Regions from separate parts of the Streptomyces paludis genome, predicted to be linked through region 2. Evidence: riboswitches for the same ligand, from Rfam matches in the RefSeq annotation. Region 2 holds a riboswitch; each other region holds the start of a gene.
What was found. Region 2 has a riboswitch for cyclic di-AMP ahead of DVK44_RS21160 (transglycosylase family protein). Riboswitches for the same ligand answer to the same signal wherever they lie in the genome.
Positions count from the first base shown of each region.

Region 1 (2,193 bases), 4.3 Mb from region 2:
CTCTCGCCGTCCGTTTTCCGCGCACCGGTGCGCGACGGCGGAGAAGGTATCTTTTCCGCGCCCGAATACGGTCTCGCGTTGCAGAGTTCACCGCTTTGAGCGACAGATATATGCAGATCTCTGCGGATCGGGCCGTGGCGCGGTGCGATCGGTGGCAGGCTGGCGGCGAAGCGGAGTCCGAGGCCGTCCGCGCAGTCATCCGTTCTGTGGCGGAGTGCGGTCCGGTGCGAAAGGGACGGCATCGTCATGGCAGACCATCAGGAAGCATCCATCACACTGCCGAGCGATCCCGCGTCGGTACCCACGGCGCGAAGATATGTGGAGGATCTGCTGACCGGGTGGGGGCTGCCCGGCGAAGCGGAGACCGCCGACACGGTCCGGCTGATCGTCTCGGAACTGGCGACCAACGCCGTGCAGCACACCTTCGGCCAGTCGCCCACGTTCACCGTGGAGGTCCGGCTGGAGCGCGAGGAGCGGCTGCGCGTCGGGGTCACCGACAGCCATCCGCGCTGGCCGCAACGGCTGCCGGCGGCCGTGCAGCAGGACAACGGCCGGGGCATGGTGATCATCCGCTCGCTGACCGCCGAGTGCGGCGGGCGGCTCTCCATCACCCCGACGGCGGAGGGGGGCAAGACCGTCTGGATCGCGCTGCCCTGGACCGTACCGGCCGACCGGAGCTGCCGGAACTGAGGGACGGGACCGGCCGGGCCCTGGCCGGCCCCGCCCCTCGGCTCAACCGCTCGCACCGCTCAACCGGGTGCGCCGCTCAACGGCCGGCGCCGCTCGACCGCCCCGCTCAGCCCACGCGTCCGTACCAGACGCTCTTGGACCAGATCTTCTCCAGCCGTACCACCGCTCCGGTCTTCGGCGAGTGCCAGATCTTGCCGGAACCCGCGTAGATGCCCACGTGGTAGACGTTGCTCCCCGAGTGGAAGAACACGAGATCACCCTTGCGCCGCTTGGCGGAGGAGATGTGCGACGTCTTGTTGTACTGCTGCTGCGCGGTGCGCGGGAGCTTCTTGCCGGCCTTCTTGAACGAGTAGACCGTCAGCCCGGAGCAGTCGAACCGGGACGGTCCGGTGGCTCCGTACTTGTACGGTGCGCCCTTCTTCGACGCGGCGACCTTCAGCGCCTTGACGGCGTGGGTGGCCGCCTGGGCCTCGGGCGCGGCGCCCGGTGCGAGCACCGAGCCGCCGACCGCGGCGAGCGTGAGGACCGAAACGGCACCGGTCCGGGAAAGCAAGGACGGGACATATGTCTGCGCAGTCATGCGCAACCCTTCGTCAGCCGCCTGTGAAGGATGACCTGTCGGGTTCGGGCTGGCGAAGTTGCCCGGCCGCGGAGCCCTGTCGAGACAGATCCCACGGCTTCACCCCAAGGGACGACCACGACGTGCGTCGTCCCGTACTGCTTGGGTCCTCCACTCCTGCCGATCCACTCCTGTCGACTCAGACATCCGGAACGGCGGCAGGACTCGGCGTCCGCCCGGATCGCCCCGCCGGGGGTGGCGGGGGCTTGTCGTCCCAGGGATCTTGACCCAAGGAGGAGCGGATTTCCGAGCTGAAACGACGATATGTGAACTTCCTCACGGCTGACCCAAAGGGGTGGCAAAGGGGTTTTTCGTATCGGAGCCGGGGGCGCCGATGAGGTCGGCACCTGCGGGGAAATGAGGCCGCGTCATACGCCTCCGGGCGCCCTGCGCAACTCGACTCCCCGGCTGTGTCCAGCGGGTTCGTCCCCTGAACGGGTGAGGCGTTCCCGTACGGACGCGTCCGTACGGGAACGCCTCACGCCCCCTCACATCCGTTGCGACCGGGGATACGTTGGCCCGTTCATCGGCTCCGGAGCGCCGAGGTCTTCCGGCTCTCGATCACGTGATCGATCAGTCCGAACGCTTTCGCCGCGGGAGCGTCGAAGACCGTGTCGCGGTCGATGCTCGCGGCGATCGTCTCCGGGCTCTGTCCGGTGTGCCGGACGAGCATCGACGCGAGCAGCTCCCGCTGCCGCAGCAACTCCTCGGCGTGGATCGCCAGATCGGACGGCTGGCCCATGACCGTCTCCTCGGTGGCCGGCTGCTGGAGGACGAACCGGGCCCCCGGCAGCGCCATCCGCTTGCCCGGCGTCCCGGCGGCCAGCAGAACGGCGGCGGTCGAGGCGGCCTGGCCTAGACAGGTCGTCTCCACTTCGCAGCGG
Region 1 is NZ_CP031194.1:480,537-482,729, reverse strand. Features, by position in the region: gene DVK44_RS02040 (ATP-binding protein) at 247-690, shown strand; gene DVK44_RS02035 (C40 family peptidase) at 797-1,270, opposite strand; cyclic di-AMP (ydaO/yuaA leader) riboswitch at 1,274-1,465, opposite strand; gene DVK44_RS02030 (ATP-dependent Clp protease proteolytic subunit) at 1,833-2,193, opposite strand, start outside.
Region 1: it holds a riboswitch for cyclic di-AMP, as region 2 does, so the genes downstream of both, DVK44_RS02035 (C40 family peptidase) here and DVK44_RS21160 (transglycosylase family protein) in region 2, are expected to answer to the same signal.

Region 2 (2,193 bases):
CCACGTGGGACCGGGTCGCCGAGTGCGAGAGCGGCGGCCGGTGGAGCGCCAACCTCGGCAACGGCTTCTACGGCGGACTCCAGCTGACCCAGGAGACCTGGGACACCTTCGGCGGCGCGGAGTTCGCGGCCAGCCCCGACCTGGCGAGCCGCTCCCGGCAGATCCAGATAGCCGACAAGGTCTTCGCGGCGCAGGGCACCAAGGCGTGGTCGAGCTGCGCCGTCGTCTCCGGGCTCGTGAAGAGCGTCGGGGGCGTCGTCGACGGCGCGACCGGCACCGGCTCGGACAGCGCCACCACCGACCCGGCGGCCGGCGCCACGGACGGCGCCTCCGGCACCGAGACCCCCGGCTACGGCGACAGCGGCACCCAGACGGGCGGTACGGCCCCCTCGGCGACCACCACCCCCTCGCCGGCCGCGAGCGACGCCAAGGAGTCCGCCACGCCCGAGGCCGACGCCTCCTCCGCGCCCGCCAAGGGCAAGCACCGGGGCGCCCCCGCCAAGGAGGATGACGGCGCATCGGGCAATACGGATAAAGAGCGCGAACCGAACGACCGCGCCTCGCGCGGCAGCGCGACCGCCCGCGACGGAAGCCTCGGCGACGCGTACGGCGGCGAGGAGACCGGCCGCGGCGAGTCCGTCGTCGTCGGCGGCGAGCCCCTCTCGGTCGTGATCGGCAGTCAGAAGGTCGTCGGCGGCTGGGTCTGAGGTGAACGGGGCACCGTTGACGTCCGCGGCGCCCCGTTCGGCCCTGGCCAGGCCCCTGGCCGCGATCCGAAACATGGCCCGATCGGAGGGTGTTTCGGTGGCCTATGTCCGCTTCTGCGTAAGTGAGACAAGGGTCTCTTTGCCGCAACTGGGGTCATTTGCTCTGGCGGTTGGGTCATCCCCGGGCCCACCTGCGGAAACGTGAAGGCCGTTGAAGCCCGGACGGGCGATTTCTCCCGGATGTGCCTCTTTGAACAACCACCCGGGCTGTGATTACGGTCTGAACCGCTCGCACCGCGGGCCCCGTCGACCGAAACGCCGAATCCTGCCGTCGGTCGGGGGGAGTGGTCGTCGCGTAAAGCGCCGAAGGCAGGAGCGGGGGACCCAATGGTTCGCGCCGGTCCCGGCCGTCGAGAGACGGTCCGGGGACGGCTTGGGGTGAAGCCGCGTGTGAGAGCACGCGGCCGGGCAACTCACTTGGCCCGAACCCGACAGCTGACCTCGTAGGCGTCGGTGAGGAGATGCTTCATGCTGCTGCGTTCGAGCAAGGCCAAGCACCGTCGTCCGTCCAAGGCGGTCCGTTACGCCACACTCGCCGGAATCACCGGTGCCGCCGTCGCGGCCCCGCTGATCGGCGCCACCTCCGCCTCCGCCGCCACCGCGTCCGAGTGGGACCAGGTCGCCCAGTGCGAGTCGGGCGGCAACTGGTCCATCAACACCGGCAACAGCTTCTACGGCGGCCTTCAGTTCACCAGCTCCACCTGGGCCGCGTACGGCGGCACCGCCTACGCCCCCCGCGCCGACCTGGCGTCCAAGTCCCAGCAGATCGCGGTCGCCGAGAAGGTCCTGGCCGGCCAGGGCAAGGGCGCGTGGCCGAGCTGCGGCGTCAACCTGTCGCGCGCCGCGTACAACGGCGGCTCCGGCACGCAGTCGCAGTCCCAGCCGAAGCAGCAGGCCGCCCCGAAGCAGCAGGCGGCGCCCCAGCAGCAGGCCGCCCCGAAGCAGCAGGCCGCGCCCCGGCAGCCGGCCCGCACCCAGGAGCAGCCGGCCGCCTCGCGCAGCCAGAGCCGCGCCACCGTCACGATCAAGACCGGTGACGGCGAGTACAAGGTCAAGTCCGGCGACACGCTGTCCAGGATCGCCGAGGCCCACAAGGTCAAGGGCGGCTGGAAGAAGGTCTTCGACCTGAACAAGGACATCGTCCAGGACGCGGACGTGATCTACCCGGGCCAGCGGCTCCACCTGAGCTGACCCCGGCTCCGCACGCCCCACCCGCCCCTGAGCACCCCGGCCCGGCGCGCCGCCCCCGTACGCGCCGGGCCGGGGTTTCGGCCGTCGGGCCGGCCGGCGGGTCGCCCGCAGGGCCGGCCGCAGGGCCACGGCCGCCGGGCCGGAGCCCCGGAAACCGGCCGTTACTGGTCGGTACGGGGCAAGAGGGGCAGCCTCCGGCCTACCGATCACTCCGGGCCGGTTAGGCTCATGCCGC
Region 2 is NZ_CP031194.1:4,768,311-4,770,503, forward strand. Features, by position in the region: gene DVK44_RS37675 (transglycosylase family protein) at 1-707, shown strand, start outside; cyclic di-AMP (ydaO/yuaA leader) riboswitch at 1,059-1,232, shown strand; gene DVK44_RS21160 (transglycosylase family protein) at 1,239-1,958, shown strand.

Region 3 (2,193 bases), 1.3 Mb from region 2:
AGTGCGCGGGAATGCGCATGTCCGAACCTCCGCCTTAATCCGCGCGAAACGCAGCCGATTGACGCCTGTTCCGTGACTCTATTGCAATCAACGAGAATTTCCGAAGGGTGCCCGAAATCCATGGATATCTTTTGGCCAACGGGCAGGTCGGACGGCGGAGCGGTTACGGAGCGAGGGGGCGCGCGCGAGGAGCGTGAGCCGGCGGGGGTGGGCCCGGGGCGCGTCAGGGGTACGGCAGGGGGCGCGTCAGACGTTCACGCCGTGCGCGCGGAGGTACGCGACGGGGTCCATGTCGGAGCCGTAATCCGGACCGGTCCGCGCCTCGAAGTGGAGATGCGGTCCGGTGGCGTTGCCACTGGCGCCGGAGAGGCCGAGGCGCTGCCCGGGGGCGAGGCTCTGGCCCACCGAGACCTCGATCGAGGAGAGGTGGCCGTACTGGGTGTACGTGCCGTCGCTCATCCGCAGCACGACGTTGTTGCCGTACGAGCCGCCCCAGCCCGCCTCGACGACGGTCGCGGCGCCGACGGCCACCACCGGGGTGCCGGACGCGGCGCGGAAGTCGACGCCCGAGTGGCTGCCGGAGGACCAGAGGGAGCCGCCGGCCCGGTATCCGGTGGTGATGTACGAGCCCGCGACGGGGAGTTGGAAGGTGTTGAGGAGGGTGCGCTCGGCGGCGCGCGCGGCGCGCTCCCGGGTGGCGCGTATCTCCTTGACGCGGGCCTCGGCCAGCCGCTCGGCCTCCGCCCGCGCGACGGCCTCGGCCTTGATCCTGGCCGCCCGGTCGGCGGCGTAACGCTGGGCGTGGGCCTGGTCGTCGACCACGGCGGCGAGGGCGTCCCCGAGGTCGGCGACCCGGTTGAAGCCGGTCTGCGAGGCGGCCTCGGCACCGGCGCCCGAGGCGAGTGCCGGGGAGGCGGCGAGGGTGCCGATGACACCGGTCGCGGTGAGGGTCGCGACGCCCGCGGCGTTCGCGCCCCGGCGGGTCGGGCGCCTCCGGGCGCGGTGCTTCCCGGCGGTACGGGTGAACGCCATGGGGTGACGGGTCCTTTCCTTCCTTCTCGCCTACCGGGTTAGCTGACGGGTTCGGAGCAGGAAGGTCTCCTACGGGCCCCTCCACACGGCGCGACTGCGCGTGAAGGCGGTCCGATTCACCCCAGGGACTGTGGGTCCCCGGCTCCCTCGGGCTCGCGCCTGACGGGGACTCGGCGATGACTGTCCGATGCCACGGGTGCGGCGCAACGGGCGAACAGCCGGACCGACGCTAAGCCGCTGGGCTTTCCCGCGCCAAACAGACAGGCTGTTTTGTCGCGTTCCCCACAGGGGCAGACGGCATGTTTCCACGGAAAACAGGGACAGAACGGAGAACCCCGGCGACCGATGTCGCCGGGGTTCCCTGCCCTGTACGGACGGCCGGATCAGCCGGTGACCACGGTCACTTCGCCGATACCGAGCGCCTCGACGGGCTCCTTGATCTGCGCCGCGTCCCCGACCAGCACGGTCACGAGCCGGTCCACCGGGAAGGCGTTGACGACCGCGGCCGTCGCCTCGACGGTGCCGGTCTCGGCCAGCCGCGCGTACAGCCGCGCCTGGAAGTCGTCCGGCAGGAACTGCTCGACCTGGTCGGCGAGGGTGCCCGCGACGGAGGCGGCCGTCTCGTACTTCAGCGGGGCGACGCCCACCAGGTTCTGTACGGCGACATCGCGCTCGGCGTCGGTCAGCCCCTCGGCCGCGAGCGTGCGCAGCACCGTCCAGAGGTCGGCCAGCGCCGGGCCGGTGGAGGCGGTGTCCACGGAGCCGCTGATGGCGAGCATCGAGGCGCCGGCCGGGCCGCCCGGGGCGTCGGGCGCCGAGGAGCGCAGCACCTGGCCGTAGGCCCGTACACCGTAGGTGTAGCCCTTCTCCTCGCGCAGCACCCGGTCCAGCCGGGAGGTGAGCGTGCCGCCCAGGCAGTACGTGCCGAGCACCTGCGCGGCCCAGACCGGGTCGTGCCGGTCGGCGCCGATACGGCCGATCAGCAGCTGGGTCTGGACGGCGCCGGGCCGGTCGACGATGACCACGCGGCCCGTGTCGTCCGCGGTCACGGGCGGTACGGGCCGGGGCGCGGCCGTGTTCCCGGTCCAGGCGCCGAGGGTGTCGGCGAGGATCTCGTCCAGGTCGACGCCGGTGAGGTCGCCGACGATGACGGCGGTGGCC
Region 3 is NZ_CP031194.1:6,081,001-6,083,193, reverse strand. Features, by position in the region: gene DVK44_RS26855 (GntR family transcriptional regulator) at 1-19, opposite strand, end outside; gene DVK44_RS26850 (M23 family metallopeptidase) at 247-1,032, opposite strand; cyclic di-AMP (ydaO/yuaA leader) riboswitch at 1,046-1,218, opposite strand; gene DVK44_RS26845 (M16 family metallopeptidase) at 1,416-2,193, opposite strand, start outside.
Region 3: it holds a riboswitch for cyclic di-AMP, as region 2 does, so the genes downstream of both, DVK44_RS26850 (M23 family metallopeptidase) here and DVK44_RS21160 (transglycosylase family protein) in region 2, are expected to answer to the same signal.